Regions from separate parts of the Pseudomonas imperatae genome, predicted to be linked through region 1. Evidence: predicted binding sites of a transcription regulator. Region 1 holds the regulator's gene; each other region holds the start of a gene.
What was found. The regulator sigma-54, encoded in region 1, starts transcription at its own class of promoters, with help from an activator protein. The targets are predictions, from matches to a motif close to ANTGGCATNNANNTTGCTNT.

Region 1 (4,108 bases):
AAGCCTGCGGCTGCTGTCGACGAAAGTGCCATCGACTATTACGCCATCAACGCCCACGCTGTGCAGTTCCTGCCTGACGGCGGCGTGCAGTACCGCATGACCGGTGACAAGGTCGAGCACCTGCAGGCCAGCCAGGTCACCAAGGTGACCAACCCGGACATGAACCTGTACCGCGGCACCGTGTACCCCTGGCACGTGACCAGCGACCACGGCGAAGTGAACCCCGACGGCACCCAGGTCGAGCTGATCGACAACGTCCGCGTGGCCCGCACCGACCAGAAAAACCGTCCTACCCTGATTACCACCACGCGCATGACGGTATTCCCACAACAGCAATATGCGCAGACTGACCGAGACGTTAGAATCGACGGCGCCGGTGGCGTCTCGACGGGCACGGGCATGAAGGCATATTTGAAAGACAGCAAGATCAACTTGCTGTCAAACGTAAGAGGACTGTATGAGGCTCGCTAAAACCCTCCCTTTATTGCTCTCCCTGGGCTCTGCACTGGGGAGCGCTGGCGCCTGGGCACTGCCTACGGATCGCGACCAGCCGATCCACATCCAGTCCGACGACGCACAACTGGATGACAAGCAGGGCGTGGCCGTCTACAAGGGCAACGTCATCATCACCCAGGGCACCATGAAGATCACCGGCAACACCGTGACCATCACCCGCAACGCCCAGGGCGACGTCGACACCTTCACCTCGGTGGGCAACCTGGCCTACTACGAGCAGAAGCCGGCGATCGACAAGCCCATCGTCCAGGGCTACGGCAAGACCATCCAGTACTTCTCGGCGCAGAACCGCATCATCCTGATCGACCAGGCCAAGGTGGTGAACGACGGCAACACGTCCGAAGGCGAGAAGATCGTCTATGACACCGTCAAGCAGGTGGTGAATGCCGGCCGCGCCACGGGCGCCAAGGTCACGCCACGACCACGCATCGACATGGTCATCCAGCCGAAAAGCAAAACCGACCAGCAGCAGGGCAAGTAATGGCTATCCTCAAAGCCCAGCACCTGGCCAAGGCCTACAAGGGCCGGCAAGTGGTGCGTGACGTCAGCATGTCCATCGAAAGTGGGCAGATCGTCGGCCTCCTGGGGCCTAACGGCGCCGGCAAGACCACCTGCTTCTACATGATCGTCGGCCTGGTGCGCGCCGATCAGGGCCGCGTGCTGATCGACGACCTGGACGTGAGCCACCAGCCCATGCACGGTCGCGCTCGCTCGGGCATCGGCTACCTGCCGCAGGAAGCCTCGATCTTCCGCAAGCTGTCGGTCTCCGACAACATCATGGCCATCCTGGAAACCCGCCCGGAGCTGGACAAGGCCGGCCGCGTGAAGGAGCTGGAAAGCCTGCTGCAGGAGTTCCACATCACGCACATCCGCGACAACCTGGGCATGAGCCTGTCGGGCGGCGAGCGGCGCCGGGTGGAAATTGCCCGCGCGCTGGCGACCGCGCCCAAGTTCATCCTGCTGGACGAACCCTTTGCCGGTGTCGACCCGATCTCGGTCGGCGACATCAAGCAGATCATTCATCACCTCAAGAACAAGGGCATCGGCGTGTTGATCACCGACCACAACGTTCGCGAGACCCTGGATATCTGTGAAACCGCTTACATCGTCAACGATGGCCAGCTGATCGCCGAAGGCGATGCCGAGACCATCCTGGCAAACCAACTGGTGAAAGAGGTTTACCTCGGCCACGAGTTCCGCCTGTAACGGCGAGGTGTTTGGCTGGTTGCCCGGGGCGCGCCGCGAATTAATTGCGGTGTCGCTCTAGGCAAACACTTCGGTTTCAGGCATATAATTTGCTTACGACAAAAGCCGAGAGCCTCGGCGCCCGTAGTGGATGGCGCTTTGCGCCGGCGAATAAGGTGTTAAGCCCCTGCCATGAAACCATCGCTCGTCCTAAGAATGGGCCAGCAACTGACGATGACACCGCAGTTGCAACAGGCCATCCGCCTCCTCCAGCTCTCCACCCTGGACCTCCAACAGGAAATCCAGGAGGCCCTGGAATCCAATCCGATGCTCGAACGCCAGGAAGAAGGCGACGACTTCGACAACAGCGACCCCATGGCCGACAAGGCCGAGCAACAGGTCACGCCGGAAATCCAGGAGCCCAGCTACCAGGAAACCTCCGCCCCCACCGTCGACAACCTCGAAGACGGCGAGTGGAGCGAGCGCATTCCCAACGAGCTTCCCGTCGACACCGCCTGGGAAGACATCTACCAGACCAGCGCCAGCAGCCTGCCCAGCAACGATGACGACGAATGGGACTTCACCACCCGCACGTCGGCCGGCGAAAGCCTGCAGAGCCATCTGCTGTGGCAACTCAACCTGGCGCCCATGTCCGACACCGATCGCCTGATCGCGGTCACCCTGATCGACTGCATCAACAACCAGGGCTACCTGGACGAGACGCTGCAGGAGATCTGCGACTCCTTCGACCCGGAGCTGGACATCGAGCTGGACGAAGTGGAAGCCGTGCTGCACCGCATCCAGCAGTTCGAGCCCGCCGGCATCGGCGCCCGCGACCTCAGCGAATGCCTGCTGCTGCAACTGCGCCAGATGCCCCCGCGCACGCCGTGGCTCAGTGAGGCCCAGCGCCTGGTGGCCGACTACATCGACCTGCTGGGCAGCCGCGACTACAGCCAGCTGATGCGCCGCATGAAGCTCAAGGAAGACGAGCTGCGCCAGGTCATTGAACTGGTGCAAAGCCTCAACCCGCGCCCTGGCTCGCAGATCGAGTCCAGCGAAGCCGAGTACGTGGTGCCCGACGTCATCGTGCGCAAGGACAACGAGCGCTGGCTGGTGGAGCTGAACCAGGAAGCCGTACCGCGCCTGCGCGTCAACCCGCAGTACGCCGGCTTCGTGCGCCGCGCCGACACCAGCGCCGACAACACCTTCATGCGCAACCAGTTGCAGGAGGCGCGCTGGTTCATCAAGAGCCTGCAGAGCCGCAACGAGACCCTGATGAAGGTCGCCAGCCAGATCGTCGAGCACCAGCGCGGTTTCCTCGACTACGGCGACGAGGCCATGAAGCCGCTGGTGCTGCACGACATCGCCGAGGCGGTGGGCATGCACGAGTCGACCATTTCGCGGGTGACCACGCAGAAATACATGCACACCCCGCGCGGCATCTACGAGCTGAAATACTTTTTCTCCAGCCACGTCAGCACCTCCGAGGGCGGAGAATGCTCGTCCACGGCGATCCGCGCGATCATCAAGAAACTGGTTGCCGCGGAAAATCAGAAAAAGCCATTGAGTGACAGCAAGATCGCTGGTTTACTGGAGGCACAAGGCATCCAGGTAGCCCGCCGCACTGTCGCCAAGTACCGTGAATCCCTAGGGATCGCGCCGTCCAGCGAACGCAAGCGGCTGATGTGAATCCTGGCAGCGCCAAGGCGCTGCCAGTGGGCTTGCCGGATGTGCCACAGCGTTCCAGTGGCAGGTTAACCAACCTGTCTCTTTATGCACTGGCAATAAGGAGAAAGCGGTATGCAAGTCAACATCAGTGGACATCAACTGGTTGTGACCGACGCCATGCGCACTTACATCGGTGAGAAACTCGACCGATTGGAGCGCCATTTCGACAAGATCACCAACGTGCAGGTCATCATGGAGGTCGAGAAGCTGAAACAGAAAATCGAGGCCACCCTGCGCGTACCCGGTGGCGAAGTCGTGGCAAACGCGGAACATGATGACATGTACGCGGCCATCGACCTGCTGACCGACAAGCTCGACCGCCAACTCAAAAAGCATAAGGAAAAACAGCAGAGTCTGCTGCAAGGCCAGACCGCCCGCTGACACTCCCCCCTCATGATCCGACTTGAAAACATCCTGACCCCCGGCCGTTCCCTCGTGAACGCGCCGGGCGGCAGCAAGAAGAAAGTACTCGAACACATCGCCACCCTCATCGCCCGGGAAGTCCCCGGCCTTGAGATGCAGGTAGTGTTCGAAAGCCTGGTCGCCCGCGAAAAACTGGGCTCGACCGGTTTTGGCAACGGTATTGCCATCCCCCATTGCCGCCTGGTTGGCTGCACCACGCCGATCAGCGCCCTGCTGCACCTGGAGAACAAGATCGACTACGACGCCATCGACGGCG
Region 2 (4,108 bases), on a different contig from region 1:
CCGATCCACTCAGGATCAGGACCTCCCAGGTCCCAGCGGAGCATGTGATTCTTTCGGTTCGATACGCGGCGCCCGCGCAAGGCTATACGGAAAATTCGGAATTTTCCTTCAGCTCAGTGGGCGTGGGAAAGTAAGACCTGCTTCGTTATAGCTGCGGATGGGCGCCAGAAGGGAGGGCGTTGCACCGTAGCCGCTGCCGCCAGGCTGCGCTGGCCCTCATTGCAGACCAACATTTTCAGTGCACGCAATGGCCAGCGCAGCCTGCGGCAGCGGCTACGTGGCGAAGTCAGCGCGGCAAATCACTCATGAACGCCTCCAGCCGTGACCTCAACCACCGCTCCCCCGGGTCCGTATCCATCACGCTCAACCACACCATCGACAGGTCCAGCGTAGGCGTGTCGAACGGCAGCGGCTCGGTGTACAGGTTGCCGTAGCCCACCATCGCGTTCGCCGCGTAGTCGGGGGCGCCGGCGAGCAGGTCGGTGCCGGCCAGCAGGGCGGGCAGGGCGCTGTATTGGGGGACGGAGAGGACGACGTTGCGCTTGCGGCCGATTTCTTCCAGCCACTCGTCCACCACGCCGCTGGTGTTGGCCATGTGCGAGACCAGCACGTGGGGGCGTTCGCAGTATTCGTCGAGGGTCAGGGGGTGGTCGGATTTGTCGGCGCGCAGGATGCGCGGCTGGATGCGCCGCAGTAGCTTGCGCTTGGCGTTGGCCGGCAGGCCGCGGGTCTGGCTGATGCCCACGGTTATTTCGCCGGAGGCGAGCAGGTCGGGCACGCGCCAGTAGTCCACGTGCTGCACCACGAACACCACCTTCGGCGCCTCCTGGCGCAGGGCGCGCAGCAGCGGCGGCAGCAGGCCGAACTCGACGTCGTCCGACAGCCCGATGCGGAAGGTGGAGTTGCTGACGGCGGGGTCGAAGTCGTGGCTCAGGCTGATGGCGATGGACAGCGCGTCCAGGGCCGGCGACAGGTGCCGGGCCAGTTCCTCGGCGCGGGCGGTGGGCTCCATGCGGTGGCCGACACGCACGAACAGCGGGTCGTTGAACATGCTGCGCAGGCGGTTGAGCGCCGAGCTGATGGTGGGCTGGCCGAGGAACAGCTTTTCGGCGACGCGGGTGACGTTGCGCTCGAGCATCAAGGTCTCGAACACCACCATCAGGTTGATGTCGGCCTTGCGCAATTCATTGCGGTTCATCGGCGGCTGCCCCCAGTCCATTCGCATATGGCTGGAGTGTAGAGGTGCGGGTTTGTATGACGCAATGCTACAAACCCACCGCCCCGTAGCAGCGGCCGCAGGCCGCGTCACCGGGCGCGAGCTGAGTGGTTATTCCGCAGGTGGCGCCAGGCGGGCTTCGAGTTCGGCCATCTTCGCTTCCAGCGCTTCAAGGCGCGCGCGGGTGCGGGCCAGCACCACCATCTGGCTGTCGAATTCTTCCCGGCTTACCAGGTCCAGCTTGCTGAAGCCGCTTTGCAGCAGCACCTTGAACTGGCTTTCCAGCTCGGCGCGGGGCTGGCTGGTGTCGCTGCTGAACAGGCGCGAGGCGTGGTCGCCAAGGGCGTCGAGGAAGGCTTTGGGCGCAAGCATGGTGAAATTCCTGAATCTGATGGCCTGGAGTGTAACACGCAGGCGTCTATAGTCAGTGGCGTGGCGGCCGCACGGTTTTTGCGCATCGCCACGTTCGAGTGCGCACCAGGATAGGGCGCAACCGTTGATCAGATGTGGGGCGAGGGCGACAAGCAAGGGGAAACACGCCGAATTTGTTGGGTTGCACGGACATGGCAAGCTTTCTGCTTACACAGCATTGACCCATGCACTGATGCAGTCGATGTGACGAATGCAGTGCGCAGGCGGAGCGGGATGTGTTTCGTCAGGAGCGGTACTGGTGGTTGGTCTGGGGATGTGGGACCGACGACGCGTTACAAAGCCAGGCACTGCGCTTAGACTTGAGCTGGGTTTGTTTTCCTGGGGCAAGTCCACTAATTCGGGAGAGAGTTTCATGAAGCTAGTCACTGCCATCATCAAGCCGTTCAAATTGGACGACGTCCGCGAGTCGCTGTCTGAAATCGGCGTGCAGGGCATTACCGTAACCGAGGTGAAAGGCTTCGGGCGCCAGAAGGGTCACACCGAGCTGTATCGCGGCGCGGAATACGTGGTCGACTTTTTGCCCAAGGTGAAGATCGATGTCGCCATTGACGACAAGGATCTGGACCGGGTGATCGAGGCGATCACCAAGGCTGCCAACACCGGCAAGATCGGCGACGGCAAGATTTTCGTGGTCAATCTGGAACAGGCCATTCGCATCCGTACCGGCGAAACCGATACCGACGCGATCTAAGCCGCCCCAAACCCAACGCCCCAGGAGAAAACAATATGACTCTGCGTCAATTCGCAGGGCTAGGAGCCCTGTTGTCCCTCGTAATACCCGGCATGGCCCTGGCGGCTGATCCGGTCCCGGCACCGGTGCTCAATTCGGGCGATACCGCGTGGATGCTGACGTCCACCGCCCTGGTGCTGTTCATGACCATTCCTGGCCTGGCGTTGTTCTACGGCGGCATGGTTCGTTCGAAAAACATTCTTTCCGTGATGATGCAGTGCTTCGCCATTACCGGCCTGGTCAGCATTCTGTGGACCATTTATGGCTACAGCCTGGCGTTCGATACCACCGGTATGGAAGCTGGCGTCGTCAACTACAACTCCTTCTTCGGCAGCATGGCCAAGGCGTTCCTGGCGGGTATCACCCCGGCCAGCATCACCGGCCCTGCGGCGCTGATTCCGGAAGCGGTGTTCGTCACCTTCCAGATGACCTTCGCCATCATCACCCCGGCGCTGATCGTGGGTGCCTTCGCCGAGCGCATGAAATTCTCGGCTATGCTGGTGTTCATGGGCATCTGGTTCACCCTGGTGTACGCACCGATCGCGCACATGGTCTGGTCCGGTCCGGGCTCGCTGCTGGGTGACTGGGGCGTGCTGGACTTTGCCGGTGGTACCGTGGTGCACATCAACGCCGGTATCGCAGGCCTGGTGGCGTGCCTGGTGCTGGGCAAGCGCAAAGGCTTCCCGACCACCCCGATGGCCCCGCACAACCTGGGCTACACCCTGATGGGCGCAGCGATGCTGTGGGTAGGCTGGTTCGGCTTCAACGCCGGTTCCGCCGCCGCTGCCAACGGCACCGCCGGCATGGCCATGCTGGTCACCCAGATCGCCACCGCTGCCGCCGCACTGGGCTGGATGTTCGCCGAGTGGATCACCCACGGCAAACCTAGCGCCCTGGGTATCGCTTCGGGCGTGGTTGCCGGCCTGGTAGCCATCACCCCGGCTGCCGGTACCGTGGGCCCGATGGGCGCCCTGGTCATTGGCCTGGCGGCTGGCGTGGTGTGCTTCTTCTGCGCCACCACCCTGAAACGCAAGCTGGGCTACGACGACTCCCTGGACGCCTTCGGCGTGCACGGTATCGGCGGTATCCTCGGCGCTATCCTGACCGGCGTGTTCGCAGCCCCGTCGCTGGGCGGCTTCGGCACCGTGACCGACATCGCTGCCCAAGTCTGGATTCAGTGCAAGGGCGTGGCGTTCACCATCGTCTACACCGCCGTGGTGACCTACGTCATCCTCAAGGTGCTGGACGTGGTCATGGGCCTGCGCGTCAACGACGAAGAAGAGTCGGTTGGCCTGGACCTGGCGCAACACAACGAGCGCGGCTACAACCTGTAACCGCCTGCGAAAAAATGCCCGGCTTGCCGGGCATTTTTTTGCCTGCGATTTGTCATTTGTCCAGGGCGCAAACGGTTTCTGCCAGCCAAGTTCCAGCAACCGTGCCATGTAGGCGAAAGGCTTACAGGCAATGATGAATTTAGCCCCTTTGCTTTTTCCCAGAGCGCGCTAGAATGCGCCCCGAACGTGTGGAGAATGGTATGTGGCAGCAACGGTTGATCACCTTGAAGCCAAGGCCGCGCGGCTTTCACCTGGTAACGGATGAGCTGCTGCACGACTGGCCAGAGTTGCGTGCATGCCGTATCGGCCTGCTGCACCTGCTGCTGCAACATACGTCGGCGTCGTTGACCATCAACGAGAACGCCGACCCTGCGGTTCGGCGTGATTTCGAGCGTT
Region 3 (4,108 bases), on a different contig from region 1:
GCATCTCGTAGCGCGCGTCCACCAGGCGCAGGGTGTTGTCGGCGCGCTCGATGAAGGTGCCCAGGCGAATGAAGCGGAACGCGTCATTGCGCATGATGGTGCCGTAGGTGGCGCCACGGAACAGGTGCGAACGCTCCTTGATCCACTCGCAGAAGCGGCTCAGGCCGTAGCGCCCCAGGCCCTGCTCGGCGATGCCGCGAATCTCCAGCCAGGTGGCGTTGATGTTTTCCCACATGTCGGCGGTGATGCGCCCACGCACCGCGTGGGCACTGGCGCGGGCGGCGCCCAGGCAGCTGTAGAGGCTGGCCGGGTTGCTGGCGTCCAGGGCGAAGAAGTGCAGCAGGCGCTCGGCGTGCAGCTTGCCGTGGCGCTCCAGGTAGTCGTCGAGGGTGCCGGTGATCAACAGCGGCATGGCCATTTCTTCAAGACCGTCGCCACGGCCATCCTGGGGCATCAGCGACAGCGAATAGCTGACTTCGAGCATGCGCGCCAGGTTCTCCGCGCGCTCCAGGTAACGTGACATCCAATACAGATCAGAGGCAGTTCTACTCAGCATTTGGCAGGCATCCTTAATCCTCGACCACCCAGGTGTCCTTGGTTCCGCCACCCTGTGACGAGTTGACCACCAGCGAGCCCTCGCGCAGCGCCACGCGGGTCAGCCCGCCGGGTACCACACGGGTTTCGCGGCCGGCAAGGACGAACGGGCGCAGGTCGATATGGCGCGGGGCAATGCCGTTCTCGACGAAGGTCGGGCAGGTCGACAACGACAGCGTCGGCTGCGCGATGTAGGCATGGGGCCGCGCCTTGAGGCGGGCACGGAAGTTCTCGATCTCGGCCGCGCTGGCGGCAGGGCCCACCAGCATGCCGTAGCCGCCCGACCCCTGGGTCTCCTTGACCACCAGGTCGGGCAGGTTGGCCAGCACGTGGGACAGTTCCTTGGGGTTGCGACACTGCCACGTCGGCACGTTCTTGAGGATCGGCTCCTCGTCCAGGTAGAAACGGATCATGTCGGTGACGTAGGGGTATACCGACTTGTCGTCCGCCACGCCGGTGCCGATGGCGTTGGCCAGCACCACGTTGCCCGAGCGGTATGCCGCCAGCAGGCCGGGCACGCCCAGCATCGATTCGGGGTTGAACGCCAGCGGGTCGAGGAAGGCATCGTCGAGGCGGCGGTAGATCACGTCCACGGCCTTGGGGCCGTCGGTGGTGCGCATGAACACGCGGTCGTCGCGCACGAACAGGTCGGCGCCCTCCACCAGTTCCACGCCCATCTCGCGGGCCAGGAACGCATGCTCGAAGAACGCACTGTTGAAGCGCCCGGGGGTCAGCACCACCACGCTGGGGTTGTCCAGGTGGCTGGAGCTTTTGAGGGTGTCCAGCAGCATGCTCGGGTAATGGTCGATGGGGGCGATGCGCTGGGCCGCGAACAGCTCGGGGAACAGGCGCATCATCATCTTGCGGTCTTCGAGCATGTAGCTCACGCCGCTGGGCGTGCGCAGGTTGTCTTCCAGCACGTAGTAGCTGCCATCGCCGTCGCGCACCAGGTCGACGCCGGAAATGTGCGAGTAGATGTCACGGTGCAGGTTCAGGCCCTGCATCGCCAGCTGGTACTGCTCGTTGGCCAGCACCTGTTCGGCGGGGATGATGCCGGCCTTGATGATGCGCTGGTCGTGGTACAGGTCGGCCAGGAACATGTTCAGTGCCTTGACCCGCTGGATACAGCCGCGCTCCACCACCCGCCACTCGCTGGCCGGGATACTGCGCGGAATGGTATCGAACGGAATCAGCCGCTCGGTGCCCTGCTCGTCGCCATAGAGCGTGAAAGTGATGCCAGCCCGGTGGAACAGCAGATCGGCTTCCCGGCGCCGTTGGGCCAGGAGCTCTTCGGGGGTGTCGGCCAGCCAGCGCGCGAACTCCCGGTAATGCGGGCGGACCACGCCGCCGGCATCGTACATCTCATCATAAAAGGTGCGGATCATGCCGTACTCCTTGTCACCCGGACACCAAGCCCATCGCAAGGCTCGTGCCAGCGGCAGAAACGCTTAAATAACAACAGGTTGGATAACGCCCGATTCGCGCTCGCACCATTCCTGTGCGTCATTGACCCCAACCCGTCCCCGGACGCTTCATTGCGAAGCGGTAGTTCAAGGCTAATTGCTATGACCAGCATAGACAGAGATGATTTCGGCAACGCTGCGCCAGACAGTTTTTTTAATGAATATTCAATCCCCGCAAATCGTTTTTGATCTTGAAGCTCTTGATCTTGATTTGGCTCTTGATCTTGATCTGGCTTTTGATCTGGCTTTTGATTTTGATCTTGGCCCCGTTAAGCGCCCGGGACGACTGGAGGCGTTGATCAAGCGGGCCGAGGCGTAGCCGAGGGAGACGGAACCGGAGGCGCTTCTATTCCGGGCCGTCGTCCGCTTGATCGACGCCTCCAGTCGGCCCGGGCGCTTTACGGGGCATACAATCAAGATCAAAAGCCAGATCAAAAGCCAAGTCAAAAGCCAAGTCAAAAGCCAGATCAAGATCACAAGCCAGGGCAGCAGCAATAACTGGAGGTATTGTGGATGGCCTGCAAACTAAAACGGCCAGCCCATGGGCCAGCCGTCATGTACTGCGGGGGTCAGTCAAGCCTGCAGGCGCTGCACCTGATGCTTCACACCCCACCCTTCTATCTCGCCGCCCAGCGGTTCGATCACGGCTTCGAAGTCCTGCTCGAACTCGCCAATGCCGCCATAGGTGGCGAACATCACCTTGCTCAACTCCAGGTACCAGGCCCCATCGTCACGTTCGCTGACCTGGGCATTGAGTGACTCGCCCTGGAACTTGCCCGCTGCCGTGCGCGCACGCTTTTCGTCCGGGAACACGGCATAGAACTCGATGGGATGGATGCTGGCAAAATCGAAGCCGCCTTCCTTCATGCGGCGCAGCACGTGGGTGCTGATGTCTTCTTGATAGGCTGTGCTCATGAATCGTCCTCCTCATCATTGATGGATAGACTTTCAGTACTTCCAGGACCTCCGTTGGCAGAAAAACGACTGCAATGGGACTACGCGACTCAAGGGTCACCCGGAAACAAGCATGGAGCTGACAACAAGACGAGGGCACGGCCAAAGGGGGCAGGCCGCTCTCGATTGCAGAGTAGCGCGAAGGCGGCGCCTGTGCCAGAGGGTCAGGCGCACCAATTGCGGATCAGTCGACTGGCGTCACAGAAACGATTTCCATGGCATTCATCTCCTTGAGCGCCTTGGCCGCCGGTTCCGCGGCACGATTATCAAAATCATTGAGGTCGGCCTTTTCCAGCACCGGGCGGTAATAGGCACGTACATGCCTGGCCGCCTCGTCCTTGTCGGGACGTTCCTGCGCATCGACCTGCAGGTTCAACTGCTGGCCATGTTCATCGATAAACGTGATTTGCCACTTTTTCATCTAGATCTCCTCGGCAGAACGGAGTCGACGACACAAGGCTTGCGCCTTACTTCACTTGACCGGCCAGGGCCGGCATCGTTCCGGCCGGGTGCCCGCCAGCGGCAATGATTCATTTAGATAACACCTTGGCGGGCAGACGAACGGGCGAAATGCACCGTTTCCACCCAAGGAGACGGTCATGACCGACACCCTAGCTGCCGTGAAGCACTACGATGACGTGCTCGCCCACTACCACACCCTGCTGGGCGCCCTGGCCCAGGCGCCCACGCCGCTGGCTGTGTTCCAGCGCATGGGGCAGCGCCTTGAGCCTGATGACCCGCGCACGCCGCTGGAAAAACTGCCCAAGGCCTACCCCAGCCGCTACCGCGACTACCGGCGCTCCGAAGGGGGGCAGGCCCACGCCGCCGCAGCCGCCAAGGCGCTGGCTGGCTTCGTGCATGCCCAGGCCCAATTGCTGCACGCCGACGGCCTGCTCGGCAACGACCATTGGCTGATGGCCAAGAGTGTCTACCAATGGCCCGAGCTGGCCGAGCGTACGTGCCACTACGGTCGCGTCACCCGTGCCTACGCCCTGCACCTGGAGACCAGCGACGCGCGCGTGCCGGCCATCGGCAGTTTCGTCCTGGCCCAGGCTGCACATGCACCGCTGGCCAGCCTGGCGCAAGCCGAAGAGGTC

Region 2: the regulator sigma-54 is predicted to act here: its motif matches at 1,779-1,798, upstream of glnK (P-II family nitrogen regulator).
Region 3: the regulator sigma-54 is predicted to act here: its motif matches at 2,012-2,031, upstream of ACWKWX_RS07650 (circularly permuted type 2 ATP-grasp protein).

What each region holds. Positions count from the first base shown of each region.
Region 1 covers NZ_JBSKHP010000001.1:270,465-274,572, reverse strand. Annotated here, with positions in the region: gene lptC (LPS export ABC transporter periplasmic protein LptC) at 1-471, shown strand, start outside; gene lptA (lipopolysaccharide transport periplasmic protein LptA) at 458-997, shown strand; gene lptB (LPS export ABC transporter ATP-binding protein) at 997-1,722, shown strand; gene ACWKWX_RS01280 (RNA polymerase factor sigma-54) at 1,894-3,390, shown strand; gene hpf (ribosome hibernation-promoting factor, HPF/YfiA family) at 3,502-3,810, shown strand; gene ptsN (PTS IIA-like nitrogen regulatory protein PtsN) at 3,823-4,108, shown strand, end outside.
Region 2 covers NZ_JBSKHP010000011.1:114,729-118,836, forward strand. Annotated here, with positions in the region: gene ACWKWX_RS15735 (LysR family transcriptional regulator) at 287-1,198, opposite strand; gene ACWKWX_RS15740 (accessory factor UbiK family protein) at 1,328-1,588, opposite strand; gene glnK (P-II family nitrogen regulator) at 2,001-2,339, shown strand; gene ACWKWX_RS15750 (ammonium transporter) at 2,375-3,712, shown strand; gene ACWKWX_RS15755 (secondary thiamine-phosphate synthase enzyme YjbQ) at 3,913-4,108, shown strand, end outside.
Region 3 covers NZ_JBSKHP010000004.1:263,000-267,107, forward strand. Annotated here, with positions in the region: gene ACWKWX_RS07645 (alpha-E domain-containing protein) at 1-556, opposite strand, end outside; gene ACWKWX_RS07650 (circularly permuted type 2 ATP-grasp protein) at 570-1,979, opposite strand; gene ACWKWX_RS07655 (hypothetical protein) at 2,179-2,376, shown strand; gene ACWKWX_RS07660 (ribonuclease E inhibitor RraB) at 2,631-2,972, opposite strand; gene ACWKWX_RS07665 (hypothetical protein) at 3,196-3,432, opposite strand; gene ACWKWX_RS07670 (hypothetical protein) at 3,611-4,108, shown strand, end outside.